2 regions of the Isoptericola sp. NPDC058082 genome follow, and region 1 is predicted to be linked to the other one. Evidence: riboswitches for the same ligand, from Rfam matches in the RefSeq annotation. Region 1 holds a riboswitch; the other holds the start of a gene.
The links. Region 1 has a riboswitch for S-adenosylmethionine ahead of ACFVS0_RS19665 (aminotransferase class V-fold PLP-dependent enzyme). Riboswitches for the same ligand answer to the same signal wherever they lie in the genome.

Region 1 (3,782 bases):
CCTCGGCGGCGCCGGTGCTGCTGGCGGTGAGCCGCACGCGCTCGTCGTCGGCCACGTAGGTGCCCGTGGGCAGCGTCCACACCCAGTGCTCCGCGCCCGCGACGTCGGCCGTGAGGGTGACCGGCTCGCCGACGGTCGCCGCCCCGGGCCCGGAGATCGCGACGCTCGCGCCGCCCGCGGCCGAGCGAGGCCGGTCGAGCCAGGCCGTGACGCCGGCGCCCGCGCCCAGGCCGAGGACGGCGGCGGTGACCGCGGCGACGACGACGGCGGCCGGGCGGCGTCGCGCGCGGTCCGGGCCGCCGGTCGTGCCCGGGCCGAGCGCCCCCTCGACGTCGGCCAGCCAGGCTGCGGCGTCGGGGTGCCGCCGGGCGGGGGCGTCGGCGAGGCTGCGGCGCAGCGCGGCGTCGAGGGAGCGCGGGAGGTCGGCGCCCTCGACGAGCCAGGACAGCAGCGCGGACATCGCCCACAGGTCGGCGCGGGTGTCGACCGTGCCGGGGCCGTCCTGCTCCGGCGGCCGGAACCCCTCGGTGCCGCCCGCGACGGTCAGCCCGGAGCTGCGGGCCAGGTCCTTGCTCATGCCGAGGTCGGCCAGGACGAGGCGCTCGTCCGGCCGGACGACGGCGGCGGGAACGCCCTCGACCGCACCCTCCGGGCCGGTACGCAGCAGCACGTTGCCGGGGCTGAGGTCCCGGTGCACGAGGTGCGCGGCGTGCACGGCCTCGACCGCGGCGGCGAGCCCCCGGGCGACGGCGAGCACGTCGGCGGGCGTCGCCGTCCACCCGTCCGCCCGCAGGGCCGCGACGCGGGCCGCGAGGGTGCCGCGGTCGGCGAGCTCGAGGACGAGGTAGGGCTGCTGGCGGTCGCTCTCGCCGATGTCGTGCACGGCGACGACGTGCGGGCTCGCCACCCGCCGCAGCGCCCGGCCCTCCGCGATGAACCGCTCGCGGACCTCCGGGTTGAGGCTGTGGTTCTCGGCCAGCACCTTCACCACGACGACGTCGTCCAGCCGCTCGTCCACGGCGCGGTGCACGGTGGCGAACGACCCGACGCCGATGACGTCGCCCACCCGGTACCGCCCGAGCAGCGGCTCGGGCGCGGCCGGCGCGGCCATCAGGACAGGCTCCCGAGGGCCGCGGCCACGAGCGCGCGGCCGCGCGAGACCTGTGACTTCACGGTGCCGACGCTGCGCCCCAGACGGTCGGCCACCTCCGCGTAGGGCAGGCCCTCGATGTCGCGCAGCGTCACGGGCTCGCGGTAGAGCTCGGGCAGGGCGGCGAGCGCGTCGCGCACGGTGGCGCGCGTGGCGATGAGGGAGCTCATCCGTTCCGACGGCCCGACGTCGTCGTCGGGCAGGGGAGCGGTGGCGCGCTGCCGTCGCAGGTGGTCGACCACCCGGTGGCGCACGATCCCGTGCACCCACGTGGTGACCCGCGACCCGCCCGCGAACGACCGGACCGACGTCGCCACGGAGACCAGCACGTCCTGGGAGACGTCGTCCACGGCGGCCTCGTCGAGCAGGGCGCCGCGCACGAAGCGCCGGACGACGCCGGACGCGTCCAGCAGCTCCACCAGCAGCTCGGTCGCGGGCGCGGAGCCCGCGGCGGCCCGCCCGCCGACGAGGTCGAGGACGTCGGCGGCGTCGTCCCCGGTCGCCGCGCGGGCGGCGAGCCCTGCGGCGTGGAGGTCGCCGCCGGCGAGGGCGCGGGCGACCAGCTCGGCCGGGGTTCCGACGGGGCTTCCGACGGGGCCTCCCGGAGGCGCGCCGGAGGCCGGAACGGTGCGATCGGGCATGCATCCAGCGTCTCACGCGACCGCATCGTGAGAAGGGGGCGGGCTCCGCTTGACCGTGTGGTGCTGCGCACGCACGATGGGCGGCAGGTCAAGAGCGCCAGCGCGAAGCCCCGGCTCGCTGGCCGGCAACCCTCCTCTCGCGGCGGGGTGCCCCGGGTGACGACCTGGCCCTGCGCCGTCCGGCGCGCGGGCAAGCGCGGGGAGCCACCTCCCCGGCACGACCGAGGAGGACCACGCATGACCACGCTCACCCCCGCGCCTGCGGTGCCCGCCGCGCGCGTCGGCGCCGTGCAGGACGTCGCACCCGTGCTGCCCGTCGTCGGCGGCGACACGCTCGTGCCGCTCGTCGACGGCCGTCAGCTGCCGTACGCCAACCTCGACGTCGCGGCGTCGGCGCCCGCCCTGCAGGCCGTGGCCGACCGGGTCGCGCGCGTGCTGCCGCTGTACGCCAGCGTCCATCGCGGCGCCGGCTACCTGTCGCAGGTCTCGACGGCCCTGTACGAGACGGCCCGCCGCACGATCGGCGCGTTCGTCGGAGCCCGCGAGGACGACCTCACGATCGTCACCCGCAACACGACGGACTCGCTCAACCTGCTCGCGGGCTGCGTGCCCGCCGACCCGGCCACCGGCGAGCCCGGCCGCGTCCTCGTGCTCGACATCGAGCACCACGCCAACCTGCTGCCCTGGCAGCGCGTCACCGACGCGACCGTCGTCGCGGGCGGCCCGTCCGTGGCCGCCACCCTCGCGGAGATCGAGGAAGAGCTGGGGTCGGCCGCTGCCGCGGGCCGCCCCTACGCCCTCCTGGCGCTCACCGGCGCGTCCAACGTGACCGGCGAGGCGCTGCCCGTGGCCGACGTCGTCGCCGCCGCGCACGGCGCCGGCGCGCGCGTCGTGCTCGACGGCGCCCAGCTGGTGCCGCACCGCCGCTTCTCGCTCGCGGAGACGGGCGTCGACTACGTCGCGTTCTCGGGCCACAAGACGTACGCGCCGTTCGGGGCCGGTGCCCTGGTCGGCCGGCGCGACTGGCTCGACGCCGGCACCCCGTACCTGGCCGGCGGCGGCGCCGTGCGCCGGGTGCGCACCACCACGACCGACTGGCACGAGGGCCCCGCCCGGCACGAGGCCGGCTCGCCCAACGTCGTGGGAGCGGTGGCGCTCGCGGCCGCGTGCGACGAGCTCGCCGCCCTCGACCCGTGGGTCGCGGCCGGGCACGAGGACGCCCTGCGGCGCCGGCTCGTGGACGGGCTCGGCGAGATCGAGCGCGTCGAGGTCGTCCACGTCTGGGACGACGCCGTCGACCCGGTGGGGGTCGTGACGTTCACCGTCACCGGGTACGACCCGGGCCTCGTCGCCGCGTACCTGTCCGCCGAGCACGGCATCGGCGTGCGCGACGGCCGGTTCTGCGCCCACCCGCTGCTCGGCCGCCTCGGCTTCGACGCCGGCGCCGTCCGCGCGTCGGTGGGCCTCGGCACCGCGGGCGAGGAGGTCGAGCGGCTCGTCGCCGCCGTCCGCTCGCTCGTGACCGAGGGGCCGCAGGCGCAGTACGACGTCGTGGACGGGCTGTGGGTCGTCGTCGACGACCCGCGCCCCGTGCCCGAGGGCTCCGGCCTCGAGGGGCTGCTCGCCACCGCCGCGCTGGGCGCCGACGAGGCGTTCGGCTGCCTGCCCGACGACCTCTGAGCCGTCGGCCCCGCCCCGGGCGGACATGACGACGGGGCGCCACCGTGCGGTGGCGCCCCGTCGTGTCAGCGGGTCAGCCCTTGAACGCGTCCTTGACGTCGTCGCCCGCCTGCTTGAGGTTCGCGCTGGCCTGCTGGGCCTTGCCCTCGGCCTCTTTGCTCTCGTCGTCGGTGAGCTTGCCCGTGGCTTCCTTGGCCTTGCCTTCGGCCTCTTCCGCCAGGTGCTTGGCCTTGTCTCCCAGTCCCATCGGGGCTCCTTCCGTCGGACGAACGACCTCGAGCACCGACCGTAGGCGCGTGCCCGCCGGCTCG
Region 2 (3,782 bases), on a different contig from region 1:
AGCGTGCCCCGCAGGGAGCGGGACAGGATCTGGGCGAGCTGGGCCCCGGCCGGGACGGCGAGCGTGATCGTGGGCAGCACGAGGCTGATCGCGCCGTCGTTGCCGATCGCCGGGAACACCGGCACCCGGAACGAGAACCACTGCAGCAGCACCAGGCCCACGAAGAACGTGGGCAGCGCGACCCCGAGCGGCGGCAGCGCGGACAGCGCCTGGCGCAGGAACCGGGCCCGCGGGAAGACGCTGGCCACGGCGACCGCGGTGCCCCCGACGACGGCGACCACCAGCGCCGTGCCGGTGAGCTTGAGCGTCTCGGGCAGGGCCTGCGCGACGAGCGTGGTCGCGGGGGCGCCGCTCACGTAGGAGGTGCCGAAGTCGCCGGTCAGCGCGGCGAGCAGGGCGGCGCCGTACTGCACGAGGACCGGGCGGTCGAGCCCGTACTCGGCCCGCAGCGCGGCCAGCTGGGCCGGGTCGACCTGGCTCACCTCGCCGCCACCGGACGCGACCAGGGCGGCCGGGTCGCTGGGCAGCAGGTAGAGGACGAAGAACGCGACGGTGAAGGCCGCCCAGAGGACGAACACCCCCTGCCCGGCGCGCCGCAGCACGTAGCGGGTCATCCGGTCACTCCTCACCCGCGCCGTCGGTGACCCAGGCGTCGTAGAAGTCCAGGCGCGAGGACGCCTCGAACGTCAGGCCCTGGACGCGGTCGCTCGCGGCGATCGTGGTGGACAGCTCGTAGACGGGGATGGCGTGCCCGCGCTCGATGAGGAGCCTGGACGCCTCGGCCACGAGCTTCTTCCGCTCCTCGGGGTCGGTGGCCGCGGCGGAGTCGTCCAGGAGCTGGTCGACCTCCTCCGCGTCGCGCTGGTTGATGTTGCGCGCGTTCGCCGAGAAGATCGTGCGCAGCACGTCGGCGTCGGACCGGGTGAGGTTGTAGTAGTCGAAGTCGAAGTCGCCGGCCTCGTTCGCCGCCTCCTTCTCGGCGACGGTCACGTGCTTGAGCTGCAGGTCGACGCCGATCTGGCGCAGCTGCTGCTGCACGAGCTCGAGCGGCTCGGGCACCTGCCAGAACGTCACGGTCGTGGTGAGCGTCTGCCCGTCCTTCTCCCGGATGCCGTCGGCGCCCTCGACCCAGCCGGCGTCGTCGAGGATCTTCTTCGCGCCCTCGGGGTCGTAGGCGAGCAGGTCGTCGGCGCCCTCGAACAGCGGCGTCGAGTGGGAGAGCACGCCCGTGGCCGGCTGGTCCTGCGGCGTCAGCACCGTGTCGACGATCTGCTGGCGGTCGATCCCCTTGACGAGCGCGGTGCGCACGGCCTCGTCGGCGGCCAGCGGGCTGGACTCGTTCGGGAAGAGGTTGAACACGACGCCCGGGTTGGCGCGGTACTGCAGCCAGAACCCGTTGCCGTCGAACTGCGGCAGGTCGACGGCGTTCAGCGCGGCGGTGGCGTCGATCTGGCCGGACTGCAGGGAGCCGGTGCGCACGCCGGCCTCGGGGATGACCTTGAAGGTCACGGTGTCGAGGTAGGCCTCGCCGGTGTGCGCGTTCGCCTCCGAGCCCCAGGCGTAGTCCTTGACCTTCTCCAGGACGATCTCCTGGTCCTGGGTGTAGGTCTGCACGGCGAACGGCCCGGAGCCCACGTACTTGCCGGCGCAGCGGTCCTCGGCCGACAGCTTCGCCGAGCCGGGCGACAGCAGGCCGAGGGAGAACGTCGACGTGGCCTGGAGGAACTGCGCGCTGGGCTCGTCGAAGTCGACGGTCACGGTGTTCTCGTCCACCACGGTGGTGCCCGCGTAGCCGACCAGGTACTGCGACCCGAGCGACGCCACGGCGCCGAGGTCGACGATGGCGTCGAAGTTGGTCTTGACGGCCTCGGCGTCGATCGGGGTGCCGTCGGCGAAGGTGGCGTCGTCGCGCAGGTGGAACGTGTAGCTGGAGGCGTCGTCGTTCACCTCCCAGCTCTCGGCGAGCCAGGGCAGGATCTCGCCCGACTCCGGGTCCTGGGCGGTCAGGGAGGCGACGGTCTGCCGGGCGGCCGCGATCGCGTCGTTGTTGCCGACCTGCTGCGGGTCGATGCAGTGCGAGTCCACCGTGATGGCGAACGTCAGGTCGCCGCCGGCGACGGGCTCGGCGTCGGCCGACGCGCCGGCACCGGTCGCGTCGGCGCCGCTCGAGCAGGCGCCCAGCAGGAGGCCGGCGGCCGAGGCGGCCGCGGCCAGCCCGAGGGTCCGGCGGCGGTGGGTGCGAGGGGTGGTGGTCATCGCGTGGCGTTCCTCGTGGTCGTGGCGGGTCGTCCCGGCCCCGGCACGCTGCCGGGACCCGGTGGACGACCGGAGCCGTGCTTACCCCGCCGCGGGCGCGGCAGGGTCAGGTCGTTCCCGGAGCACCCCGTCACGTCGAAGGGTTGCTGGCCAGCGAGCCGGGCCTGGGTGCTGGCGCTCGTCACCTGGGCGGCAGGGAAGCGGCCCGGGGCCCGCGAGTCAAGGAATGCCGTGGTCGTCTCATATCTCGGATGCCTTCCCCTCGGGCCGGGCGTCCCGCCGTGCACGCGCCCGCTGCACTAGTGCACAGCCGCCGAGCGTCCCGCGTCTGTCCAGGTCAGGGGGCGTGCGTTCCTACGGTGAACCCATGCGCTACCTGGAAGGGCCGTTCGAGCCCGTCACCGAAGAGATCACCGCCTACGGCCTGCCCGTCACCGGGCGGATCCCGGCCGAGCTGAACGGCCGCTACCTGCGCAACGGGCCCAACGCCCTGGGCGTGGAGGATCCCGGCGTACACATCTGGGGCATGGGCCAGGGCATGGTGCACGGGGTGCGGCTGCGCGACGGCCGGGCCGAGTGGTACCGCAACCGCTTCGTCCGGACGTCGGGCTTCGCGCCCATGGTCCACGTGATCGAGCACGCGCAGCGCACGTTCGCCCTGGCGGAAGGCGGCCTCCCGCCCGCGGAGCTGGACGAGGAGCTGAACACGCTGGGGTCGTGCGACCTCGGCGCCACCCCCGAGGGGTTCATGGCAGGGGCGCACTCCAAGCACGACCCGCGCACCGGGGAGCTGCACTCGCTGTCGTACATGCCGGGCCGCGACGTCGTGCAGCACATCGTGACCGACGCCGGCGGGACGGTCACCGGCACCACCTCGATCCCGATGACCCGCACGCCGTTCATGCACGACTTCGCGCTCACCGAGAGCCACGTCGTCCTCTGGGACACGCCGCTCGGCTTCGACGGCCTCGAGTGCCGCTGGCTGCCGGACCACCCGACCCGGGTGGGCGTCATGCCCCGGGCGGGAGGCGAGGTGCGCTGGTTCTACGTCGACCCCGTCCACGTCAGCCACACGCTGAACGCCTACGACGACGGCGACTCGGTGGTGGTCGACGTCATCACGGCCGACGGACCGTTCGACCCCGCCGCGCCCGGCGCGATCCGCCCGATGCTGGACCGCTGGACGATCGGGCCGGGCACGATCCACCAGCAGCGGGTGGACGACCGGCCGCAGGACTTCCCGCGGGTGAACGAGTCGCGCCTGACCCGCCCCTACCGCTTCGGCTACTCGGCGGCGACCGCCCTCTACGGGGTGCCGTTCGAGCCCGAGGGGGCGCCGGGCGACGACTCCTTCACCAACGCCCTCGTCAAGCACGACCTCGCGCACGGCACGTCCGAGGTGCACCGCTTCGGGCGGGACGAGGCAGTCGGCGAGGCCGTGTTCGCCGCGGCCGGGGCCGACGGTGCCGTCGAGGACCACGGATACCTGCTCACCTACGTCCACAACCCCTCGCGGAACGCCAGCG

Region 2: another riboswitch for S-adenosylmethionine. It lies ahead of ACFVS0_RS01675 (ABC transporter substrate-binding protein); the one in region 1 lies ahead of ACFVS0_RS19665 (aminotransferase class V-fold PLP-dependent enzyme).

The regions. Positions count from the first base shown of each region.
Region 1 is NZ_JBHVSQ010000021.1:15,345-19,126, reverse strand. It holds gene ACFVS0_RS19675 (protein kinase) at 1-1,111, opposite strand, end outside; gene ACFVS0_RS19670 (RNA polymerase sigma factor) at 1,111-1,791, opposite strand; SAM riboswitch class IV at 1,878-1,994, shown strand; gene ACFVS0_RS19665 (aminotransferase class V-fold PLP-dependent enzyme) at 2,029-3,471, shown strand; gene ACFVS0_RS19660 (CsbD family protein) at 3,545-3,718, opposite strand.
Region 2 is NZ_JBHVSQ010000001.1:361,676-365,457, reverse strand. It holds gene ACFVS0_RS01680 (ABC transporter permease) at 1-614, opposite strand, end outside; gene ACFVS0_RS01675 (ABC transporter substrate-binding protein) at 619-2,256, opposite strand; SAM riboswitch class IV at 2,329-2,442, opposite strand; gene ACFVS0_RS01670 (carotenoid oxygenase family protein) at 2,624-3,782, shown strand, end outside.